One region of the Streptomyces sp. NPDC053750 genome, then DNA from elsewhere that is predicted to be linked to it. Evidence: riboswitches for the same ligand, from Rfam matches in the RefSeq annotation. Region 1 holds a riboswitch; each other region holds the start of a gene.

Evidence for each region. Region 1 has a riboswitch for cobalamin ahead of metE (5-methyltetrahydropteroyltriglutamate--homocysteine S-methyltransferase). Riboswitches for the same ligand answer to the same signal wherever they lie in the genome.
Region 2: linked by a shared signal. The riboswitch ahead of ACIGO6_RS10820 (energy-coupling factor ABC transporter permease) and the one ahead of metE (5-methyltetrahydropteroyltriglutamate--homocysteine S-methyltransferase) in region 1 are both predicted to bind cobalamin.
Region 3: linked by a shared signal. The riboswitch ahead of ACIGO6_RS32775 (cobalamin biosynthesis protein) and the one ahead of metE (5-methyltetrahydropteroyltriglutamate--homocysteine S-methyltransferase) in region 1 are both predicted to bind cobalamin.

Annotation. Positions count from the first base shown of each region.
Region 1 is NZ_JBITXB010000002.1:169,170-176,834, forward strand. Features, by position in the region: gene ACIGO6_RS06160 (hypothetical protein) at 26-352, opposite strand; gene metE (5-methyltetrahydropteroyltriglutamate--homocysteine S-methyltransferase) at 440-2,758, opposite strand; cobalamin riboswitch at 2,949-3,100, opposite strand; gene ACIGO6_RS06170 (3-hydroxybutyryl-CoA dehydrogenase) at 3,336-4,205, opposite strand; gene aceB (malate synthase A) at 4,202-5,794, opposite strand; gene aceA (isocitrate lyase) at 5,891-7,180, opposite strand; gene ACIGO6_RS06185 (short-chain fatty acyl-CoA regulator family protein) at 7,566-7,665, shown strand, end outside.
Region 2 is NZ_JBITXB010000003.1:310,900-318,564, reverse strand. Features, by position in the region: gene ACIGO6_RS10840 (FAD-binding and (Fe-S)-binding domain-containing protein) at 1-1,995, shown strand, start outside; gene ACIGO6_RS10835 (hypothetical protein) at 2,297-2,764, opposite strand; gene ACIGO6_RS10830 (chloride channel protein) at 3,060-4,601, shown strand; gene ACIGO6_RS10825 (potassium channel family protein) at 4,703-5,173, shown strand; cobalamin riboswitch at 5,266-5,453, shown strand; gene ACIGO6_RS10820 (energy-coupling factor ABC transporter permease) at 5,483-6,196, shown strand; gene ACIGO6_RS10815 (energy-coupling factor ABC transporter substrate-binding protein) at 6,193-6,531, shown strand; gene cbiQ (cobalt ECF transporter T component CbiQ) at 6,532-7,281, shown strand; gene ACIGO6_RS10805 (ATP-binding cassette domain-containing protein) at 7,278-7,665, shown strand, end outside.
Region 3 is NZ_JBITXB010000016.1:56,052-63,716, forward strand. Features, by position in the region: gene ACIGO6_RS32760 (class II aldolase/adducin family protein) at 1-79, opposite strand, end outside; gene ACIGO6_RS32765 (anion permease) at 304-1,554, shown strand; gene ACIGO6_RS32770 (hypothetical protein) at 1,572-1,793, shown strand; cobalamin riboswitch at 1,943-2,086, shown strand; gene ACIGO6_RS32775 (cobalamin biosynthesis protein) at 2,186-3,151, shown strand; gene ACIGO6_RS32780 (cobyric acid synthase) at 3,148-4,680, shown strand; gene cobN (cobaltochelatase subunit CobN) at 4,677-7,665, shown strand, end outside.

The sequences.
Region 1 (7,665 bases):
TGTCGTGATGAGGAATTAGGTATACCTAAGTTCGAGTACGGTCGGACGAGTGCCGACCTTTCGGAGCCCGCCCTGACCCGACGACGCCGCGTACGTGCCGGGCCCGTCGGCGCATCTCCGCGATCAGGGGCGACGAGGTCTCGCGTGACCCGTCCGTGTCTGCGGTGTCGAGTGCCTCGGCCACGGTGTCCAGGAACTCGCTCAGGTCGGTCAGGGTGTCGCGCAGCATGCGCAGCTTGGCGGTCTGGCTGCCGAGCTGTCTGCGCATGGCCAGCAGGCTTTCGAACTGCTTCTCGGGCACGGCGATCATGGGTTTGCCGTCCACGACGACCTGCCGCGGTTTGCCGGGCACTGAGGGTCCGCCTTCCTGCCTTGGTTGTGGCGGTGCTCTCGGAAGGGCCGGGGCGCCTGTGGCGTCCCGGCCCACTGCCTTCTCCGGTCAGGAGGCGGGCAGTTCGCTCCGGACGGTGCGGGCGGCGGCGACCAGGTTCTCCAGCGAGGCCCGGGTCTCGGGCCAGGCGCGGGTCTTCAAGCCGCAGTCGGGGTTGACCCACAGCCGCTCGGCCGGGATCGCCTTGAGGCCGGTGCGCAGCAGGTCAGCGGCCTCGTCGGCGCTCGGGACGCGCGGGGAGTGGATGTCGTAGACACCGGGTCCGGCCTCGCGAGGGTAGCCGTGGGCGGCGAGTTCCCGGGCTACCTGCATGTGGGAGCGGGCGGCCTCCAGGCTGATGACGTCGGCGTCGAGGTCGTCGATCGCCTGCACGATGTCGCCGAACTCGGCGTAGCACATGTGGGTGTGGATCTGGGTGTCCGGACGCACCCCGCTCGTGCTGAGCCGGAACGCCTCGGTCGCCCACGCCAGATAGGCATCCCGGTCGGCCGCCCGTAGCGGCAGGGTCTCGCGCAGCGCGGGCTCGTCCACCTGGATGACCGAGGTGCCGGCCGCCTCCAGGTCGTTCACCTCGTCGCGCAGAGCCAGGGCGACCTGGCGGGCGGTGTCGCCGAGGGGCTGGTCGTCCCGGACGAAGGACCAGGCCAGCATGGTGACCGGTCCGGTGAGCATGCCCTTGACGGGCCGGTCGCTGAGCGACTGGGCGTACGCGGTCCAGCGGACGGTCATCGGCTCGGGGCGGGAGATGTCGCCGGCCAGGATCGGCGGGCGGACGTACCGGGTGCCGTAGGACTGGACCCAGCCGTGCTGGGTGGCCAGGTAACCGGTGAGCTGTTCGGCGAAGTACTGGACCATGTCGTTGCGTTCGGGCTCGCCGTGCACCAGGACGTCGATGCCGGTCTTCTCCTGGAAGGAGATGACTTCCTGGATCTCTGCCTTGATGCGCTCCTCGTACCCGGCGGTGTCGATGCGCCCGGCACGCAGGTCGGCGCGGGCGGTGCGCAGTTCGCCGGTCTGCGGGAAGGAGCCGATGGTGGTCGTGGGCAGCAGGGGCAGCCTGAGGTGGGCGCGCTGGGCGGCGGTCCGTTCGGCGTATGGCTGGGAGCGGCGGGCGTCGGCGTCCGTCACGGCCGCGGCGCGGGCCCGCACCGAGGGGTTGCGGGTGATCGGCGAGCTCGCGCGGGAGGCGAGGTCGGCGCGGTTGGCGGAGAGTTCGCCGGTGATGGCGTCGGTGCCCTGGGCGAGGCCCTTGGCGAGGGTGACGACCTCGGCGGTCTTCTGCTGGGCGAAGGCCAGCCAGCGCAGGATCTGCGGGTCGACGTCCTTCTCCGCGGACGCGTCCAGGGGGACGTGCAGGAGGGAGCAGGAGGCGGCGACGTCGACGCGGTCGGCGAGGCCGAGGAGGGTTCCGAGGGTGGACAGCGACTTCTGCAGGTCGTTGATCCAGATGTTGCGGCCGTTGACGACACCGGCGACCAGGCGCTTGCCGTGCAGCCCGCCGACGGCCGCGAGGGCGTCCAGGTTGGCGGCCGCGACGTCGGTGAAGTCGAGCGCGAGTCCCTCGACCGGGGCCTGCGCCAGGATCGGCAGTGCGTCCCCGAGCCGGTCGAAGTAGGAGGCCACGAGCAGCTTGGGCCGGTCGGTGAGAGCACCGAGGTCGCGGTAGGCGCGCTCGGCGGCGTTCAGCTCGGCCGGGGTGCGGTCCTGCACGAGGCCGGGTTCATCGAGTTGCACCCACTCTGCGCCGGCCGCGCGCAGGTCGGCGAGCACTTCCGCGTAGACGGGCAGCAGCCGGTCCAGGAGGGTCAGCGGCTCGAAGTCGGCGGGTACGCCCGGGGCGGGCTTGGCCAGCAGAAGATACGTCACGGGGCCGACCAGCACGGGCCGGGCGGTGAGTCCCTGGGCGAGAGCTTCCTTCAGCTCGCCGACCTGCTTGCCGGAGTCGGCCGTGAAGACGGTGTCGGGACCCAGCTCGGGGACCAGGTAGTGGTAGTTGGTGTCGAACCACTTGGTCATCTCCAGCGGAGCGACATCTTGGGTACCGCGCGCCATCGCGAAGTAGCCGTCCGTCGCGTCGGCCTCGACCGCGGCGCGATGCCGCTCGGGGATCGCGCCGACCATGACGGTGGTGTCGAGGACGTGGTCGTAGTACGAGAAGTCACCGGTGGGCACCTCGTGGACGCCGGCGTCGGCGAGCCGCTGCCGGTTGTTCCGGCGGAGTTCGGCGGCGGTGGCGTGGAGGGCGTCGGCGGTGACGCGGCCCTTCCAGTAGCCTTCGATCGCCTTCTTCAGTTCCCGGTTCGGGCCCTGGCGGGGGTAGCCGTACACGGTGGCCCGTGCTGCCGCGGCTGCGGACTTCGCTGTCACGGAGATCTCCTTCGCGAGATGAATCCCTGAGATCCCGGAGACGGGACGAGAGCGCGAAGGGTGTGACGGACCGGACGGACCCGACCCCGCGCGGCACTGGCGCGGTCGTTCCGTCTGGTGTGTTCGCCGACCCGCCCTCGAGGTCACCGGGATGTCCGCGCACGGATCGGTCCGCGCGCGGGCAGTTGGCAGGTCTTCGGACTCGCGGGCACGTTCTCCTGCCGGAGGACACCTACTGGCCGTCGCTTCCCAGGTCCGGTACGTCGGACCCAGTGCGTGTGACGGCGGTCGTTCCCGCTCACCGCTGCGGGGCAGTCCCGGATTCCCACCGGGTTCCCTCTTGCGACTCCCCGCCTGGCGGGCGGGGCGAACCAGCTGCTGCCGTCAGCTTACGGGGTGGCCCCGCGAAGGGAAGAGCGCCGTCCACCATGCGGGAGGCGGCGCGAGGCGTGCGGAGGGTGGCGACGGCGAGGGGCGGTGAGCGCCGCACTCGCGCTCACCGCACCTTCCCGTCGTGCCGCAGGGACCCTCACCCCTGTGGCGCCGCGGGCCCCTCGGCCCACGTCGTACCAGGCCCTCAGCCCTGGTCGTAGGTGTGGAACCCCCGGCCGGTCTTGCGGCCCAGCAGTCCCGCCTCCACCATCCGCTGGAGCAGCGGAGGCGGAGCGTAGAGGGGTTCGCGGAACTCGTCGTAGAGGGACTCGGCGATGGACGCCACGGTGTCCAGACCGATGAGGTCGGCCAGTTTCAGTGGGCCCATCGGGTGGGCGCAGCCCAGTTCCATGCCCGCGTCGATGTCGGCGGCGGTGGCGAAGCCGGACTCCGCCATCCGCACGGCCGAGAGCAGGTAGGGGACGAGCAGCGCGTTCACGACGAAGCCGGCCCGGTCCTTCGAGCGGACGACCGTCTTGCCGAGCGTGCGGGCCGCGAAGTCCTCCACCAGGGCGGTCGTCCCGGCCGACGTGTGCAGCGAGGTGACCACCTCGACCAGGGGCAGGACGGGAGCGGGGTTGAAGAAGTGCAGGCCGACGACCCGGTCCGCCCGGGAGGTGGCCATACCGAGCCGCATGACGGGCAGGGATGAGGTGTTGGTGGCGAGGACGGCTGCGGGGTCTTCGACGATCTTGTCCAGGGCGGCGAAGACCTCGGTCTTGACGTCCGGGTTCTCGACGACGGCCTCGACGACGAGCTGCCGGTCGGCGAGATCCTCCAGGTTACCGGTGAAGACGAGCCGGGCACGGGCGTCGTCGGCGGCCTCGCGGCTCAGCTTGGAGCGTCGTACGGCACGGTCCAGGGAGGCGGCGATCCGGTCCCGTGCCGCGCGGGCTGCGACCGCGTCCACCTCGCAGACCACGGTGTCCAGCCCCGCTCGCGCGCAGACCTCGGCGATCCCCGCGCCCATCTGGCCGCCACCGACCACGCCGACGCGCGTGACGCTCGCGCTCACGCCTGCACCTCCGTGCGGCGCACGAGGTGGCGGGTGTAGGCGCCTGGGGTGAAGAACAGCGGCAACTCGTGTCGCAACGCCGTCTGCTCGAAGAGCGCGCGCACGTCTTCGACGGACGTGTACGGGTACTCGGCGCCGAGCGCCGTGATCTCGTCGTCGAGGATCTGTTCCACGGTCTCGCGGTCGACGACCCGGTGCCGCAGCCACTGCCAGATCTGCACCCGGGCGATCTCGGCGGTGGCCGCGTCCTCCATCAGCCCGTCGAGGGCGACCGCGCCCTGCCCGCGCAGCCAGGCTGCGTAGTAGCGCAGCGCGACGGCGATGTTGGTGCGCACGCCGTCCATGGTGGGCGGGCCGCTGATCCGGCGCACGGACAGCAGGTCGGCCGGGGTCACCTCGACCTCGTCGCGGGTGCGGTCGAGCTGGTGGGGCCGCGCCCCCAGGACACCGTCGAACACCTCGCGGCAGACGGGGACGAGTGCCGGATGCGCGACCCAGGAGCCGTCGAAGCCGTCCTCGGCCTCGCGCTCCTTGTCCAGGCGCACCTTGGCGAGCGCCGCCTCGTTCGCGGAGGCGTCCTTGACGGGGACCTGAGCGGCCATGCCGCCGATGGCGTGGGCGCCGCGCCGGTGGCAGGTGCGGACGAGAAGCTCGGTGTACGCCCGCATGAAGGGGGCTGTCATCGTCACCTTGGCGCGGTCGGGCAGGAGGAAGTCGGTGCGGTGGCCGAAGGTCTTGATGACGCTGAACAGATAGTCCCACCGGCCCGCGTTCAGTCCCGCGCTGTGCTCGCGGAGTTCGTGGAGGATCTCCTCCATCTCGAACGCGGCGGTGATCGTCTCGATGAGCACGGTGGCGCGGATCGTGCCGCGCGGGATGTCGAGCAGGTCCTGGGCGAGGAGGAAGACGTCGTTCCACAGCCGGGCCTCGTACCTGTTCTCCAGCTTCGGCAGGTAGAAGTACGGGCCGTGTCCGGCGTCGATCTGCCGCTGGGCGCAGTGGAAGAAGTACAGCCCGAAGTCGACGAGCGCGGCGGGGACCGGGCGGCCCTCGTACTCCAGGTGTTCCTCGTCCAGGTGCCAGCCGCGCGGCCGGACCATGATGGTGGCGAGCCGGTCGCCGAGCCGGTACTCCTTGCCCTCGGGCGTGGTGAAGTCGAGCCGGCGTTCGACGGCGTCCAGGAGGGTGAGCTGCCCGCCGACGACGTTGTCCCACAGCGGTGCGGTGGCGTCCTCGAAGTCCGCCATCCAGACCTGGGCGCCGGAGTTGAGCGCGTTGACGGCCATACGGCGCTCCGGAGGCCCGGTGATCTCCACCCGCCGGTCGGTCAGGCCGGGCGCGGGCGACGCGACCTGCCAGCCGTCGTCCGCCCTGACCGCGGCGGTGACCATCGGGAAGTCGAGGGGCGAGCCCGACGCCAGTCGCAGCGCCTGCCGGCGGCGTTCCTTCATCAGGTCCCGCCGACGCGGCGCGAACGCCTCGACGAGCCTGCCGACGAAGTCCAGGGCGGCGGGGGTGAGGATCTCGTCGTGCCGGTGGCCGGGCGCGGCGAGGACACGGAGCTGCTGGGTGGGTGCGGTGACGGTCATTGGGCTCTCCTGAGAGGTGGGGCGGAGGGGGACGGGGACGGTTCGTCCCCCTCCGCCGGCGGGGCCGGCCGGACGCGTGGTGTCCGGCTCGGTGGCCTAGTGGAACTGCTCTTCCTCCGTGGACCCGGCCAACGCGGTCGTGGAGGAGGCCGGGTTGACGGCGGTGGAGACAAGATCGAAGTAGCCGGTGCCGACCTCGCGCTGGTGCTTGACGGCGGTGAAGCCCTGGGCCTGCGCGGCGAACTCCTTCTCCTGGAGATCCACGTAGGCTGTCATGCCGTGCTCGGCGTAACCACGCGCCAGGTCGAACATGCCGTGGTTGAGGGAGTGGAAGCCGGCCAGGGTGATGAACTGGAACTTGTAGCCCATGGCTCCGAGTTCACGCTGGAACTTGGCGATCTGGTCGTCGTCCAGCGCAGCCTTCCAGTTGAAGGACGGCGAGCAGTTGTACGCGAGCATCTGGTCCGGGTACCGCGCGTGGATCGCCTCGGCGAACTCGCGTGCCTGCGCGAGGTCCGGGGTGCCGGTCTCCACCCAGATCAGGTCGGCGTACGGGGCGTAGGCCAGACCGCGGGCGATGACCGGGGCCATCCCGTTCCGCACTCGGTAGAAGCCCTCCGCCGTGCGCTCGCCGGTGACGAACTCGGCGTCGCGCTCGTCGACGTCACTGGTGAGGAGATTGGCGGCGAGGGCGTCGGTGCGGGCGATGACGACGGTCGGTGTGTCGGCGATGTCGGCGGCCAGGCGGGCCGCGTTGAGGGTGCGGATGTGCTGCGAGGTCGGCACCAGAACCTTGCCGCCGAGGTGGCCGCACTTCTTCTCGGAGGCGAGCTGGTCCTCGTAGTGGATGCCGGCCGCGCCCGCCGCGATCATCGCCTTGGTCAGCTCGAAGGCGTTCAGCGGGCCACCGAACCCGGCCTCCGCGTCGGCCACGATCGGCGCGAGCCAGTCCGTGGTGTCCCCGGCGTCCTCGGCGGTGGCGATCTGGTCGGCGCGCAGCAGCGCGTTGTTGATGCGGCGCACCACCTGCGGCACCGAGTTGGCGGGGTAGAGGCTCTGGTCGGGGTAGGTGTGCCCGGCCTGGTTGGCGTCGGCGGCGACCTGCCAGCCGGACAGGTAGATCGCCTGGAGCCCGGCCTTCACCTGCTGCACCGCCTGGCCGCCGGTCAGAGCGCCGAGCGCGTGGACGTAGTCGAGCTCGTGCAGCTGCCGCCACAGCCGCTCGGCACCGCGTCGGGCCAGGGTGGCCTCCTCGCGGACGCTGCCGGACAGCCGGACCACGTCCTCCGCGCTGTAGGTGCGCTCGATGCCCTGCCAGCGCGGGTCGGTGGCCCAACGCCGTGCCAGTTCCTCGGCCGCCTGCGTGCTCGTCCTCGCGTCCGCCATGACTGTCTCCGTCTCCTTGGTCTGTACTGGTTGCCAATCCCGCCCCGTCCGGATGAACAGAGTTGGCACTGCGTGTCGTCTACTGGGATGCGGCCCGTCGGCACCTGGGAGGTGGAGCTGAGCAATGTCGCCGGTGCAGGTCGCCGCCACTACCGGGGTCTCCGACGTCAGGGCAGAAATCGTGCCCCGGTTCCGGGTTGTACCTGCCCGGTCCGGCGGGCCGCACTACGACTCTGGCACTGGCACTGAGTGCCATCAAGTTGGGACGCCTGCCAATCTTTGCGAATCTTCTCGCCGGTTTTTGCCAACCTTGCGAAGACCCGGAGAGCGGACCTCTCCCTTACGCTGACCGCAACGGAGTCCCAGCTGCCAGAGGAGCGGTTCGGTGAGCAAGACGTACGCGGGAGCGCGGCTGCGACGACTGCGCGAGGAACGCCGGATGAGCCAGGCGGACCTCGCCCGCGTACTCGCCATCTCCCCGAGCT
Region 2 (7,665 bases), on a different contig from region 1:
GACCCGGCGCACGAGCAGGACCTGTGGCAGGTCCGTGAGGCCGGACTCGGCGCCACCGCGCACATCCCGGGCAAGTCCGACACCTTCGAGGGCTGGGAGGACTCCGCGGTCGCGCCGGAGAAGCTCGGTGACTACCTGCGGCGCCTGCGGGCGCTGTTCGAGGAGTTCGGCTATCTGAGCGACACCGGGCCCAGTCTGTACGGGCACTTCGGGCAGGGCTGCGTGCACACCCGGATCCCGTTCGACCTGTACACCGCGGACGGGGTGGCGGCGTACCGGCGGTTCATGGAGCGGGCGGCGGACCTGGTCGTGGAGTTCGGCGGGTCGCTGTCCGGGGAGCACGGGGACGGGCAGAGCCGGGGTGAGCTGCTGCCGCGGATGTTCGGGGACGACCTCGTCGAGGCGTTCGGGCGGCTGAAGGCCGTCTTCGACCCGCTGGACCGGATGAACCCGGGGAAGGTGGTCGCGCCGTACGGGCTGGACGAGAATCTGCGTCTGGGCGGTGACTGGGCCCCGAACGAGCCCCGCGACCTGCACTTCCGCTTCCCGCACGACGGCGGGTCGTTCTCCCGGGCGGCCAACCGGTGCGTCGGCGTCGGCAAGTGCCGGCAGCACACCAGTGACGGCACGGTGATGTGTCCGTCGTACCAGGTGACGCGTGAGGAGGAGCACTCCACCCGGGGCCGGGCGCGGCTGCTGTTCGAGATGCTCGACGGGCACGGGGACGGCGCGATCCGGGACGGCTGGCGGTCGGAGGCGGTCAAGGACGCGCTCGATCTGTGCCTGGCCTGCAAGGGGTGCAAGAAGGACTGTCCGGCGGACGTGGACATGGCCACGTACAAGGCGGAGTTCCTGTCCCACCACTACGCGGGGCGGCCGTGGCGCAGGCCGCGCTCCGACTGGTCGATGGGCTGGCTGCCTGCGCTCGCGCAGGTCGTGGGGCGCACCCGGCTCGCGCCGGTCGTCAACGCGCTCACGCACGCGCCGCTGTTGTCGAGGGCCGCGGTGGCCGTCGCCGGGGTGGCGGACCGGGAGGTGCCGCTGTTCGCGGAGCGGACGTTCGAGCAGTGGTTCGCGCGCCGTGAGCCGCAGGGGGGTGGGGAGCGCGGAACGGTGCTGCTGTGGCCGGACACCTTCACCAACCATTTCCACCCGCACATCGGGCGGGCGGCGGTACGGGTGCTGGAGGACGCCGGCTGGCGGGTGGAGCTGCCGGCCCAGGCGCTGTGCTGCGGGCTGACCTGGATCTCCACCGGGCAGTTGGGCATGGCGGAGCGGATCCTCACGCGGACCGTGCGCGCGCTGGCGGCGCATGTGCGGGCGGGTGGTCTGGTGGTGGCCCTGGAGCCGAGCTGTGCGGCGGTGTTCCGGGCGGACGCGGCGGAGCTGTTCCCCGGCGACCAGGACGTGCTGCGGCTGCGCGAGCAGACGGTGACGCTGTCCGAACTGCTCACCGCGCACTCACCCGGCTACGAGCCGCCCCGGGTGCCCGACCGCTCCGCGCGGGCGCTGGCCCAGGTGCACTGCCACCAGCACGCGGTGCTCGGCTGGGACGCCGACCGCGAACTGCTGCGCCGGGCCGGGGTGGACGCCGAGCGGCTGGACTCCGGCTGCTGCGGGCTGGCCGGCAACTTCGGCTTCGAGCGCGGACATCTGGACGTCAGCGAGGCGTGCGCCGAGCGGGTGCTGCTGCCGCGGCTGCGGGCGGAGGACGAGGCGACCGTCGTCCTCGCCGACGGGTTCAGCTGTCGGACGCAGATCCACGAGTTCGACAGTGGCGGCCACGAGGGCGTGCACCTCGCGGAGTTGCTGGCCTCGGCGCTGCCCGGCGCCGCGGGCGACACCGACGTCCCGGGCAGCGCCTACGCCACCGCACCGGGCGCCCGCCCGAAGCCCCCGGGCCGCCGGGCCAAGGCCCTCGCCCTCACGGGCACGGGGCTGGCCGCCGTGGGCACGGCGACGGCACTGGCACGGGAGCTGCGGCGGCGGCGCTGAGTCGAGGGACGGGGCGGAGGACCTCGCCGCTGAGTGAGGGGCGGGGCGGAGGGCCTCGCCCTCAGCAGGCACGGGCAGGCCGCCGTCGGCGCGACGGCGGCACTGGCACGCTGCTACGGCCCCGCCGCGGGGCGAAGCGAAGGGCCTCGCCACCCACATGCACGGGCCGGCCACCGTCGACGCGGCGACGGTGGCGACGGCGCGGGGCTGCGGCGGCGTTGAGTGAGGGGCGGGGCGAAGCGAAGGCCCTCGCCCGGCGGCGGGCACCGGCCGTCGGCCCTCGTTGTGGGGCGGTCGGTGGTCAGGTGCGCTGGTCCGCCTGGCCCTGGCGGCTGGCCAGGGCCCAGATCACGAAGACGTCGATGGCCATCATGATCACGGACCAGACGGGCGAGTACGGCAGGAACAGGAACTGGGCGACGAGGCTCAGCGAGGCCAGGAAGATGCCCGCGAAGCGCGCCCAGGCCATGTCCTTGAGCAGGCCGTAGCCGGTGACGAGCACCAGGGCCCCCAGGATGACGTGGAGGACGCCCCAGCCGGTCAGGCTGAACTCGTAGACGTAGCTGCCGAGACGGGCGTACACGTCGTCCTCGGCGATGGCCGCGATGCCCTGGAGGACGGCGAGGGCGCCGTTGAGCAGCATCAGTACGCCCGCGAAGACGACACCGCCGGTCACCCAGCCGCCGGTACGGTCCGCCGACCGCGGGGGCCATGGTCCTTCGGCTCCGTGGGACGGGCGGCCGGGAGAAGATGCGGCGTGCTGGCTCATGAGCGGAGTCCTTTCAGCGTGTCCCCCGTGCGGGCCTGCGCCCAGCGGCGCCCCCGGGGCACCGACAGGTCACTCCGAGCCTGCGGGCCGCGGCGCCGCCCGGCCACGCGGGTCTGCCGAAAGGGTGAACGGGGGTCGGTGGCCCCTCCCGTGCCCTGCCCGGGACGGCGTCGTGCGCATGCGGCCCCTTCCTTGCTCGCGTTTACTGAGGCACACATGCGAACGGACACGAGCGAACGGGCACGACGGACCGCCGGACCGGGCGCCGAGGGGTGAGGCGGACGAAGGAGAACCCGTGACGACGCAGCCCGCGCCGGCGAACGCGGGGCCGGCCCGGGCCGAGCAGTCCCTGCGGCGCACCCTGCTCAGCCCCGGCTACCTGCGGCTGTTGCTGCTGTGCGTGCTGCTCGGCGTGCCCATCGCGCTGGCCTGCTTCTTCTTCGTCGGCCTTCAGCACGAGCTCGAGCACTGGCTGTGGACGTCACTGCCCGAGGCGGCCGGATACGACGCGCCGCCCTGGTGGTGGCCGCTGCCCGCGCTGGTGCTGGCCGGGCTGATCCTGGCACCGATCGTCACCCGGATGCCGGGCGCCGGGGGCCATCTGCCGGTGAACGGGCTGGGCGGCGCGCCCGTCGGCCCCCGTGCGCTGCCCGGCGCCGTCCTCGCCGCGCTGGCCACGCTGCCGCTCGGCGTGGTGCTGGGCCCCGAGGCCCCGCTGATGGCCGTCGGCAGCGGACTCGCCCTGCTGGCGGTGCGGCGGGCGGGCGCGGCCCGTGACCCGAGGGCGAGTGCGATCCTCGCGACCGCCGGCTCCACCGCCGCCATCTCCACCATCCTCGGCGGCCCGGTGGCGGCGGCGGTGCTGCTCATCGAGGGGGCGGGGCTCGCGGGGACGCAGCTGGTCGCGCTGCTGCTGCCCTGTCTGCTGGCCACCGCGACGGGCGCACTGGTCTTCACCGGCTTCGGGCAGTGGACCGGCCTGAAGATCGGCGCGCTCGCCCTGCACGACCTGCCGCCGGCCGTCAATCCGGACGCGGGCGACTTCCTGTGGGGCGTCCCCACGGCGGCGCTGATCGCGGTGCTGGTGGCGCTGGCCCGCGAGCTGGGCCACCGGACCGTCTCCTGGACGCGGCACCGCACGGCCGTCCGCACCGTCGCCTGTGCCACCGCGGTCGGCGTCTGCCTCGCCGCGTACGCGCTGATCACCGGCCGCTCCCCGGCCGAGGCCGCGCTGTCCGGCCAGGCCACCCTCGCCGAGCTCGCCGCGCATCCGCATGCCTGGTCCGTGGGCGCGCTGGTCGCGCTGGTCGCGTGCAAGGGGCTGGCCTGGGGCATCGCGCTGGGCAGTCTGCGCGGCGGCCCGATCTTCCCCGCCGTACTGCTGGGCGCGGCGACGGCCATGGCCTGCTCCGGCCTGCCCGGCTTCGGCCCGACCCCGGCCCTCGCCCTCGGCATCTCCGCCGCCGCGGCCGCGGTGACGGGCCTGCCGCTGGCCAGCTCGGTCCTGGCGGTGCTGTTGATGGGCGGTGACGCGTACGACCAGATGCCGCTGATCGTCATCGCGTCGGTCGTCGCCTTGATCGTCTCGCAGTTGGTACGGCGTGGGGAGCCGGGGCGGGGACCCGGACCGGGGCCCGGCTCAGGACCGGGGCCGGGGCCCGAACCGGGGCCGGGGCCGGGGCCCGAACCGGGGCCGGGGCCGGGGCCCGAACCGGGACCGGGGCCGAGGCCCGAACCGGGACCGGGGCCGAGGCCGGGGCCGGGCCAGAAACCGGAGCCGGGACCGAAACCCGGGCCGGCGGCGGCCGGAGGGCCGGCGGCGGAGACGGCACCGTGACGGAGCGTCGGGCCGCCCCCGGCCGAAAGGGCCGCACCCCACCGCGTGCCACCTGGCGCGCGGCCCGGCCCTGGCTCTGGCGGGCCGGTGCCGCCGTGGCCATGGTCGTGGCCTACTTCCTGCTCCCCCTCGACCACCTGGGCCCCGAGCGCCCCGTGCTGAGCTGGCTGCTGTTCACCGTGCTGCTGATCCTCGTGGCCGTGCTGCTGGTCCGCGAGGTCCGTGACGTCCTCGTCGAGCGGCCGGGCACCCGGCCCGGTCTGTTCATCGCGCTGCTGATCGTTCTGTGCATGCACGTCTTCGCCGCCGCCTACTACACCCTCGCCAAGCAGCCGGGCCAGTTCACCGGCCTGGGCACTCGCGTCGACGCTCTGTACTTCACCGTGGTCACGCTCGCCACCGTCGGCTACGGCGACATCACCCCGCGGGGAGAGGCGGCACGGGTCGTCACCATCCTGCAGATCCTCTACACCTTCGTGTTCCTCACCGCCGCGGCGACCGCGCTGAGCCGGCGGGTGCGCGACATGGTGGTCCGGCGGACGGAACGGGACCCACCTGAACAACGTGACTGACGGCTCTTTGCGCAGCCCCGAGGCCTGCGAGCCGGGCGGGCACGGAGTCCGGCCGGCGCGGAGGCCCGCTTGTCACCACCCCCGTGGGAGCACTACTGTCGCCACGCCTTGGTGAACGGGAAATCCGGTGTGATGCCGGTGCGGCCCTCGCCACTGTGAATCGGGAAGTCCGGCTCCGGCCCTCGCGGGCAGCCACTGGATCGCTTGCGATCCGGGAAGGCGGAGCACGGGCGTGTGGTACCCGTCAGCCAGGAGACCGGCCAAGGCGCGTCGTCCATCCACGAGGTGCTGGAGAGGGTCTGCTGAGCCATGCACATAGCCGAGGGCTTTCTGCCACCGGCGCACGCGATCGCCTGGGGTGTCGCGTCCGCGCCGTTCGTCGTCCACGGAGTACGGTCACTCACCCGTGAGGTCAGGGAGCACCCGGAGAGCACGTTGCTCCTCGGCGCCTCCGGGGCCTTCACGTTCGTGCTGTCGGCCCTGAAACTGCCGTCCGTCACCGGAAGTTGTTCGCACCCCACCGGCACCGGTCTGGGCGCCATCCTGTTCCGGCCGCCGGTCATGGCGGTGCTGGGCACCATCACCCTGCTCTTCCAGGCGCTGCTGCTCGCGCACGGCGGGCTCACCACGCTCGGTGCCAACGTCTTCTCGATGGCGATCGTCGGCCCCTGGGCCGGATACGCGGTCTACAGACTGCTGCGCCGCTACGACGTGCCGCTGATGGTCACGGTGTTCTGCGGGGCGTTCGTCGCCGACCTGTCCACCTACTGCGTCACCAGCGTGCAGCTGGCGCTGGCCTTCCCGGACCCGGGCAGCGGGTTCCTGGGCGCGCTCGGCAAGTTCGGGTCCATCTTCGCCGTCACACAGATCCCGCTCGCGGTGAGCGAGGGCCTGCTCACGGTGGTCGTGATGCGGCTGCTGGTGCAGTCCAGCAAGGGTGAACTGACCCGGCTGGGCGTGCTGTTGACGAAGACGGGGACCACGGGAGCCAAGGGGACCAAGGGACAGGCGGTGGCCCGATGAGTCGCAACGCGAAGATCAACGCCCTGCTGCTGCTCGCCGTGGCCGCGCTCGCGGTGCTGCCGCTGGTGCTGGGCCTCGGCGACCACAAGGAGGAGCCGTTCGCCGGTGCCGACGCCGAGGCGGAGACGGCGATCACCGAGATCGAGCCGGACTACGAGCCGTGGTTCTCCCCGCTGTACGAGCCGCCGTCCGGGGAGATCGAGTCGGCGCTGTTCGCCGTGCAGGCCGCGATCGGTGCGGGGGTGCTGGCGTACTACTTCGGGCTGCGCCGGGGCCGGCGACAGGGCGAGGCGCGGGCAGTGGAGGCGCTGCGGGACGCCCCCGCGGGGGACTGAGTGCTGCCGATCGACGCGGCGGCGCACAGCAGTCGGTGGCGCCGCCGCCATCCCGTGGACAAGGCCGTGCTCGGTCTCGGCCTGACCGTGCTGGCGATCTCCCTGCCGGCCTGGCCGGGCGCGGCGCTGGTGCTGGTCACCGCGCTCGCCGTACTGCTCGGTCCGGCGGGTGTGCCGGGACGCCGGCTGTGGCGGGCGTACCGGGTGCCGCTGGGCTTCTGCGTGACCGGGGCGCTGCCGCTGCTGGTGCAGGTCGGGGGTCCGGACGGGTTCCTGACGGCGGCGGACGGCGGCCCGGTGCGCGCCGGTGAGCTGCTGCTGCGCACCTCGGCGGCCTCCCTCGGGGTGCTGCTGTTCGCGTTCACCACGCCGATGTCCGACCTGCTGCCCCGTCTGGTGCGGGCCGGGGTGCCGGCGCCGGTGGTCGACGTGGCGCTGGTGACGTACCGCATGAGTTTCCTGCTGCTGGACTCGATGCGGCGGATCCGTGAGGCGCAGGCCGCGCGGCTGGGCCACACCACGCGGGCCGCAGCGTGGCGTTCGCTCGGCGGGCTGGGCGCCACGGCGTTCGTGCGGGCCTTCGACCGGGCGACGCGGCTCCAGTCGGGGCTCGCGGGGCGCGGCTACGACGGCACCCTGCGCGTCCTGGTCCCCGAGGCCCGCGTCTCCGTGCCCTTCACGGCGGCGAGCGTCGCGCTGCTGGCGGCGCTGGCCGCCCTCACTTTCGTACTGGAAAGGCCACTGTCGTGAGCGAGACGATCGAGACGACGGCGACGACCGCGTCGGTGCTGGTTGCCCTGCGCGGCGTGTCCTTCGGGTACGAGGAGGGCCCGGAGGTGCTCACCGGCCTGGACTTCGCGGTGCGCGAGGGGCGCGCGCTCGCGCTGCTGGGCCCCAACGGCAGTGGCAAGACCACGCTGATGCGGCTGCTCAGCGGCGGACTGCGGCCGCACGCCGGGACGTTGACGGTCGACGGGGCGCCGGTGACGTACGACCGCAAGGGACTGACCCGGCTGCGGACCACGGTGCAGCTGGTGGTGCAGGACCCGGACGACCAGCTCTTCGCCGCGTCCGTCGGCCAGGACGTGTCCTTCGGGCCGCTGAACCTCGGCCTGTCCGACGGGGAGGTCCGCT
Region 3 (7,665 bases), on a different contig from region 1:
TCGCGACGAGTGCCTCCCAGGCCGCCTCCCTGGCCCGCTCCCCGTCCGCGCCTACCCCTCCGACCCGCGAATACGTCACAGTCACCGCCTCCTCCCGCGCATCCTGCGCCCCTGTCGTTAACGCCGCCGACCGGCCTCGCGGCGATCCTGCCAGGCACGTCTCCGGAGAGCATCGGGCCGGGTACGCAGAGGGAGGTGGCGCCACCGCTTCCGGTCACCGTGAGGCCCAGCTCAGTTCATCTTCCGTTCACCCTGGTTACCTACGTTCAACAAGCCAATGACCTCGAACGATTGCCTGGGTAAATGGAAAGCTTCTCGCTGATCCTCGCGATTGTGGTGGTAACCGCACTCGCGTTCGATTTCACGAACGGTTTCCACGACACCGCGAACGCGATGGCAACGACCATTTCGACCGGTGCACTCAAGCCCAAGGTGGCGGTGGCCATGTCCGCCGTCCTCAACCTTGTGGGCGCCTTTCTCTCGGTGGAGGTCGCCAACACGATCTCCAAGGGTCTCGTCGACGAGACCGGCATCCGTCCCGAGGTCATCTTCGCCGCCCTGGTCGGCGCGATCCTCTGGAATCTGCTGACGTGGCTGGTCGGACTGCCGTCCAGCTCCTCGCACGCCCTCATGGGCGGTCTGATCGGTGCCGCCGTCGCCTCGGCCGGCGTCGGCGCGGTCCACGGCGACGTGCTCGTCACCAAGGTGCTCCTGCCGGCGATCGCCGCCCCGATCGTCGCGGGCGTCGCGGCGATGCTGGGCTCCCGGCTGACGTACCGGCTCGGCCGCAAGGCCGACGGCAAGGCCGCCGCGAAGGGCTACCGCGCCGGGCAGATCGCCTCCGCCGGCCTGGTCTCGCTGGCCCACGGCACCAACGACGCCCAGAAGACGATGGGCATCATCACCCTCGCCCTGGTCGCCGGCGGCGCCCTCGCCCCCGACTCCGACCCGCCCATGTGGGTCATCCTGTCCGCGGGCGTCGCCATCGCGCTCGGCACCTACCTCGGCGGCTGGCGCATCATCCGCACCATGGGCAAGGGCCTGACCGACCTCCAGCCGCAGCAGGGCTTCGCCGCCCAGACCAGCGCCGCCACGGTCATCCTGGCCTCCTCCCACCTCGGCTTCTCCCTCTCCACCACGCACTCGGTCTCCGGCGCCGTGATGGGCGCGGGCCTCGGCCGCAAGGGCGGTGTGGTCCGCTGGTCCACGGCCACCCGGATGTTCGTCGCCTGGGGTCTGACCCTGCCGGCCGCGGCCCTGGTCGCCGCGCTCGCCGAGTGGGTCTGCGGCTTCGGCGACTGGGGCACGGCGCTCGTCGCGGGCTTCCTGGTCGTCTCCAGCGCCGCCATCTGGAAGATCTCCCGCCGCGAGGTCGTCGACCACACCAACGTCGTCGACGTCGACGAGCCCGAGCCGGCCGGCGTGGTCACCACGGCCATGGCCGCCGTGTCCCCGCCCCCGACGGGCACGACCGAGGAGCCGGCGGCCACCGTCCCGGCCCCGGCGCACGAAACCAAGGCCGCGGCCGCCCCGTCGCCCGCCACCACCGTCTGAGCCGGAAGAGAACCTCCATGAGCATCGACTGGGCAGCCCTCGGCTCCGTCTTCGGGGTCAGCCTCGTGGTCACCGTGGCCCTGGTGGGCCTGTTCACCCTCGGCATCGCCGGCCTCTCCCGCCAGGAGCGGGCCGCCGCCGAGGGAGGCTCCGCGGGCCTCGCGGTCACCGGCGCGTACGCGTGCTTCGCGGCCTGCGCGGCGGCGGTGGCGTACGGCATCTACCTGATCGTCGCCTGACCCTCGACGGACTCACCGCACACGCCGACGAGGCGGGGCGCGGGACGGACTGCAACCGTCCCGCGCCCCGCCTCTTTCCGTGCCGGCGCACACCGCCCGCGTGTGGGCCTTCGCACACTCCCCCGTCGCAGGTCAACGCCAGGTTGACGGGTGTTCGCGGGCCGTGGTGGACTTCCGGAGCCATCTACGGCGGCAGGAGAGGAAGCCCGGTGCGAATCCGGCGCGGTCCCGCCACTGTGACCGGGGAGCAGATCCCCGGGAGCCAGGAACTCTCACCGCCGGTCTCTTCGAACCAGGGCGTGGACACCCTGAGTGAGGACGCAACGCGATGCTCGGCTGCCGATCGACGTTCAGTACCAGGTACCTGCCTGACCGTGTGACCGGCTGAGCCCGTGCCTGCCGAACGCGTCTTCGCGTACGGCGCCGCCGCCGGCCTCCTCGGTGACCTCCTCCTCGGTGATCCACGCCGTGGACACCCGGTCGCCGCGTTCGGTCGTGCCGCGGGTGCCGTGGAACGGGTGCTGTGGCGTGACCACCGGGGCTGGGGCGCGCTGCACACCGCCGTGTGCGCCGGTGGCGCCGCCACCCTCGGGCTGGCCGCCTCCCGTGCCGTACGCCGCTCCCCCGTCGCCTCCGTCGCCCTGACCGGCGCCGCCACCTGGGCGGTCGTCGGCGGGACCTCGCTCGCCCGGGAGGCGCGCGCCGTCGGGCGGGCCCTGGAGTCCGGGGACGTCGAGGCGGCCCGGGCCCGGCTGCCCCACCTGTGCGGGCGCGACCCGCAGGCCCTGGACGCCGACGGGATCGCCCGCGCGGTCGTGGAGTCCGTCGCCGAGAACACCTCGGACGCGGTGGTGGGCGCGCTGGTGTGGGGCGCCGTGGGCGGAGTGCCCGGGCTGCTCGGCTTCCGGGCCGTGAACACCCTGGACGCCATGGTCGGCCACAAGTCCCCCCGGTACCGGCGGTACGGCTGGGCCTCGGCCCGGCTCGACGACCTGGCCGGCTGGCCGGGGGCCCGGCTGACCGCCGTACTGGCCACGGTGGCCGGCGGCGACCCGCGGGGCGCCGTACGGGCCTGGCGCGCGGACGCCGCCCAGCACCCCAGTCCCAATGCCGGGCCCGTCGAGGCGTCGTTCGCGGGCGCCCTGGGCGTGCGGCTCGGCGGGACGCTCTCCTACGGCGGGCGGGTCGAACACCGGCCCGTCCTCAACGGGGCGGCGGGGCGCGCCGTCCGCGCCGGTAGCGGCGACATCGACCGGGCCGTGCGGCTCTCCCGGCGCGTGGGCTGGCTGGCGCTGGGCGTGTGCGCGGGCGCGCGGCTGCTCGGCCGCCGGGTTCTCACGAAGGGACGTACGTCATGAGCGGTGGCCTCCTCGTCGCCGGCACCACCTCCGACGCCGGCAAGAGCGTCGTCACCGCCGGGATCTGCCGCTGGCTGGTGCGGCAGGGCGTGAAGGTCGCGCCCTTCAAGGCGCAGAACATGTCCCTCAATTCGTTCGTGACCCGCGAGGGCGCCGAGATCGGGCGGGCGCAGGCCATGCAGGCCCAGGCGTGCCGGGTGGAGCCGACCGCGCAGATGAACCCGGTGCTGCTCAAGCCGGGCGGCGAGCGCAGCAGCCAGGTCGTGCTGCTCGGCAAGCCGGTCGGCGAGATGAGCGCCCGCGGCTACCACGGCGGACGGCAGCAGCAGTTGCTCGGCACCGTGCTGGACTGTCTGGCCGAACTGCGGGGCACGTATGACGCGGTGATCTGCGAGGGGGCGGGCAGTCCGGCCGAGATCAACCTGCGCCGGACCGACATCGTGAACATGGGGATCGCCCGGGGCGCCGGGCTGCCCGTGCTGGTGGTCGGCGACATCGACCGGGGCGGGGTCTTCGCCTCGTTCTTCGGGACGGTGGCGCTGCTCGCGCCCGAGGACCAGGCGCTGGTGGCCGGGTTCCTCGTCAACAAGTTCCGCGGTGACGTGTCGCTGCTGGAGCCGGGTCTTGAGATGCTGCACGGGCTCACCGGGCGGCACACGTACGGTGTCCTGCCCTTCCGGCACGGGCTCGGCATCGACGAGGAGGACGGGCTGCGGGTCTCTCTGCGCGGGACCGTGCGGGAGTCCGTCGTCGCGCCGCCGGTCGGCGAGGACGTGCTGCGGGTCGCCGTCTGCGCGATCCCGCTGATGTCCAACTTCACGGACGTGGACGCGCTGGCCGCCGAACCGGGTGTCGTGGTGCGGTTCGTGGACCGGCCGGAGGAGCTGGCCGACGCCGACCTCGTGATCGTGCCGGGGACGCGGGGCACGGTCCGGGCGCTTCAGTGGTTGCGGGAGCGGGGGCTCGCGGACGCGATCGCACGCAGGGTGGCCGAGCGGCGGCCCGTGCTCGGCATCTGCGGCGGTTTCCAGCTGCTCGGCGAGCACATCGAGGACGAGGTCGAATCGCGCGCCGGGCACGTGGACGGGCTCGGCCTGCTGCCCGTGCGGGTGCGGTTCGCCCGCGAGAAGACCCTCACCCGGCCGGTGGGCGAGGCCCTCGGCGAGCCCGTCGAGGGGTACGAGATCCACCACGGGGTCGCCGAAGTGACGGGCGGTGACGCGTTCATCTCTGATGACGAAGGACACAGCCTGGACGGCTGCCGGGTCGGCCAGACCTGGGGCACGCACTGGCACGGCTCGCTGGAGTCGGACGGTTTCCGGCGGGCCTTCCTGCGCGAGGTGGCCGCCGCCGCGGGCCGCCGCTTCGTGCCGGCGCCCGGCACCTCGTTCGCCGCGCTGCGCGAGGAGCAGCTCGACCGGCTCGGCGACCTGATCGAACACCACGCGGACACGGACGCGCTGTGGCGGCTCATCGAGTCCGGCGCGCCACAAGGACTGCCCTTCATTCCACCGGGAGCGCCCGCATGAGCACAGTGTTGTTGTTGTCGACCGCCGACACGGACCTGCTGGCGGCCCGCGCGTCGGACGCCGCCTACCGGATCGGCAACCCGACCCGGGTCGACGTACGGGAGGAGCTGCCGGCGCTCGTCGAGGGCGCGGACCTCGCCGTCGTACGCCTGCTCGGCGGCAAGCGCGCCTGGGAGGACGGGCTCGCCGCGCTGAAGGCCGCCGGCATCCCGACCGTCCTGCTCGGCGGCGAGAGCGTCCCGGACGCGGAGCTGATGGCCGAGTCCTCGGTGCCGGCCGGCGTGGTGGCGGAGGCGCTGCGCTACCTGGTCGAGGGCGGGCCGGCCAACCTCACGCAGCTCGCCCGGTTCCTGTCGGACACGGTGCTGCTGACCGGCGAGGGCTTCGACGAACCGCAGAAGATGCCGGAGTACGGACTGCACGGTGAGCGCCCGTTCGTCGAGGGCCGCCCGACGGTCGGCGTGCTCTTCTACCGCGCCCACCAGCTCAGCGGCAACACCGCCTTCGTCGACACGCTGTGCGACGCGATCGAGGCGCGCGGCGCCAACGCGCTCCCCGTCTACTGCGGTTCGCTGCGCGGCGCGGACAGCGGGCTGTACGACCTGCTCGGCCGAGCCGACGCGCTGGTCGCCACCGTCCTCGCGGCGGGCGGCACGCACGCCTCGCAGGCGTCGGCGGGCGGCGACGAGGAGGCCTGGGACATCGGCGCGCTCGCCGACCTGAACGTGCCGGTGCTGCAGGGACTCTGCCTCACCTCCTCCCGGGCCGCCTGGGAGGAGTCCGACGCGGCCCTGTCCCCCATGGACGCGGCGATGCAGGTCGCCATCCCGGAGTTCGACGGGCGTCTGGTCACGGTGCCGTTCTCCTTCAAGGAGCAGGGGCCGGACGAGGTACCGGTGTACGTCGCCGACCCCGGGCGGGCCGGGCGGGTCGCCGGTATCGCCGTACGGCACGCGGCGCTGGGGCACAAGGCGAACGCCGACAAGAAGCTCGCGCTGGTCTTCACCGCGTATCCGACCAAGCACTCCCGCGTCGGCAACGCGGTGGGGCTCGACACCCCGGCGTCCGCGGTCCGGGTCCTCGACGCGCTGCGGGACGCGGGATACGGGGTCACCGGGTACCCCTCCGGCGGCGACGAGCTGATCCACCGCCTGATCGAGGCCGGCGGTCACGACGTCGAGTGGCTGACGGAGGACCAGCTGGCCGCGGCGCCCGCGCGGGTCCCGCTCGCCGACTACCGGGCGTGGTTCGAGAAACTGGACCCGGAGCTGCGGGACGGGATGCGGGAAGCGTGGGGCGAGCCGCCGGGTTCGCTGTACGTCGACGGGGACGACATCGTGCTCGCGTCGCTGCAGTTCGGGAACGTCGTGGTCATGATCCAGCCGCCGCGCGGCTTCGGCGAGAACCCGATCGCGATCTACCACGACCCCGACATGCCGCCGTCGCACCACTACATGGCGGCGTACCGGTGGCTGGAGAACAGTTTCGGCGCCGACGCGATCGTGCACATGGGCAAGCACGGCACGATGGAGTGGCTGCCGGGCAAGGGGCTGGGGTTGAGCGCCGGCTGTGCCCCGGACGCGGTCCTCGGCGACCTGCCGCTGATCTACCCGTTCATCGTCAACGACCCCGGCGAGGGCACCCAGGCCAAGCGGCGCGGACACGCGACCGTGGTCGACCACCTCGTGCCGCCGATGGCGCGCGCCGACACCTACGGCGACCTGGCCAAGCTGGAGCAGTTGCTCGACGAGTACGCGCTCGTCTCCGACCTGGACCCGACGAAGGCCCCGGCGGTCCGTGCGCAGATCTGGACGCTGGTCAAGGCGGCCGAACTCCACCACGACCTGCATGTCGACGACCAGCCGGACGACGACGACTTCGACGAGTTCGTCATGCACATCGACGGCTATCTGTGCGAGATCAAGGACGTACAGATCAGGGACGGCCTGCACATCCTCGGTGGCGGTCCGGTCGGCGAGCCGCGCGTGAATCTGGTGCTCGCGGTGCTGCGGGCCTCGCAGGTGTGGGGCGGGCAGGCGAACGCCCTGCCGGGGCTGCGGGCCTCGCTGGCCGAGCACTTCGGGCTGGTGGAGAAGGAGCTGCTGGCCGAACCGGGCGCCCCGGTGAAGGTGCCGGTGGAGCTGACGGACCTGGTGGACGGACCGGCGCGTTCGGCCGCCGACGCGATCGACCTGCTGGAGCAGCTGTGCCGGCGGTTCGCGGAGGGCATGGAGTCCCGGGACTGGGACACCGCGGCGGTGCCGGGTCTGGTGCGGGAGGTGCTCGGCGCCGAACTGCCCGACGCGGTCGCGGTGCTGGAGTTCGCCTGCACCGAGGTCGTACCGCGGCTCGCCCGGACGACGGACGAGATCGGCCACATCCTGCGGGCCCTGGACGGCGGTTACGTCCCGGCCGGGCCGTCCGGTTCGCCGACCCGCGGTCTGGTCAACGTGCTGCCGACCGGCCGGAACTTCTACTCCGTCGACCCCAAGGCGATCCCGTCCCGGCTGAGCTGGGAGGTCGGCCAGTCGCTGGCGGACTCGCTGGTGCAGCGGTATCTGCAGGACACGGGCGAGTACCCGAAGTCCGTCGGCCTGACGGTGTGGGGCACGTCCGCGATGCGCACCCAGGGCGACGACATCGCCGAGATCCTGGCGCTGCTGGGCTGCCGCCCGGTGTGGGACGACGCGTCGCGCCGGGTGACGGGCTTCGAGGTCGTGCCGGTGGAGGAGCTGGGCCGGCCGCGGATCGACGTCACGGTGCGCATCTCCGGGTTCTTCCGGGACGCGTTCCCGCACGTCGTCGGGCTGATCGACGACGCGGTGCGGGCGGTGGCGGAGCTGGACGAGCCGGCCTCGCAGAACTTCGTCCGCGCCCACGCCGACGAGGACACCGCGGAGCACGGCGACCGGCGGCGCGCGACGGCCCGCATCTTCGGTTCCAAGCCGGGCGCGTACGGCGCCGGTCTGCTCCCGCTGATCGACG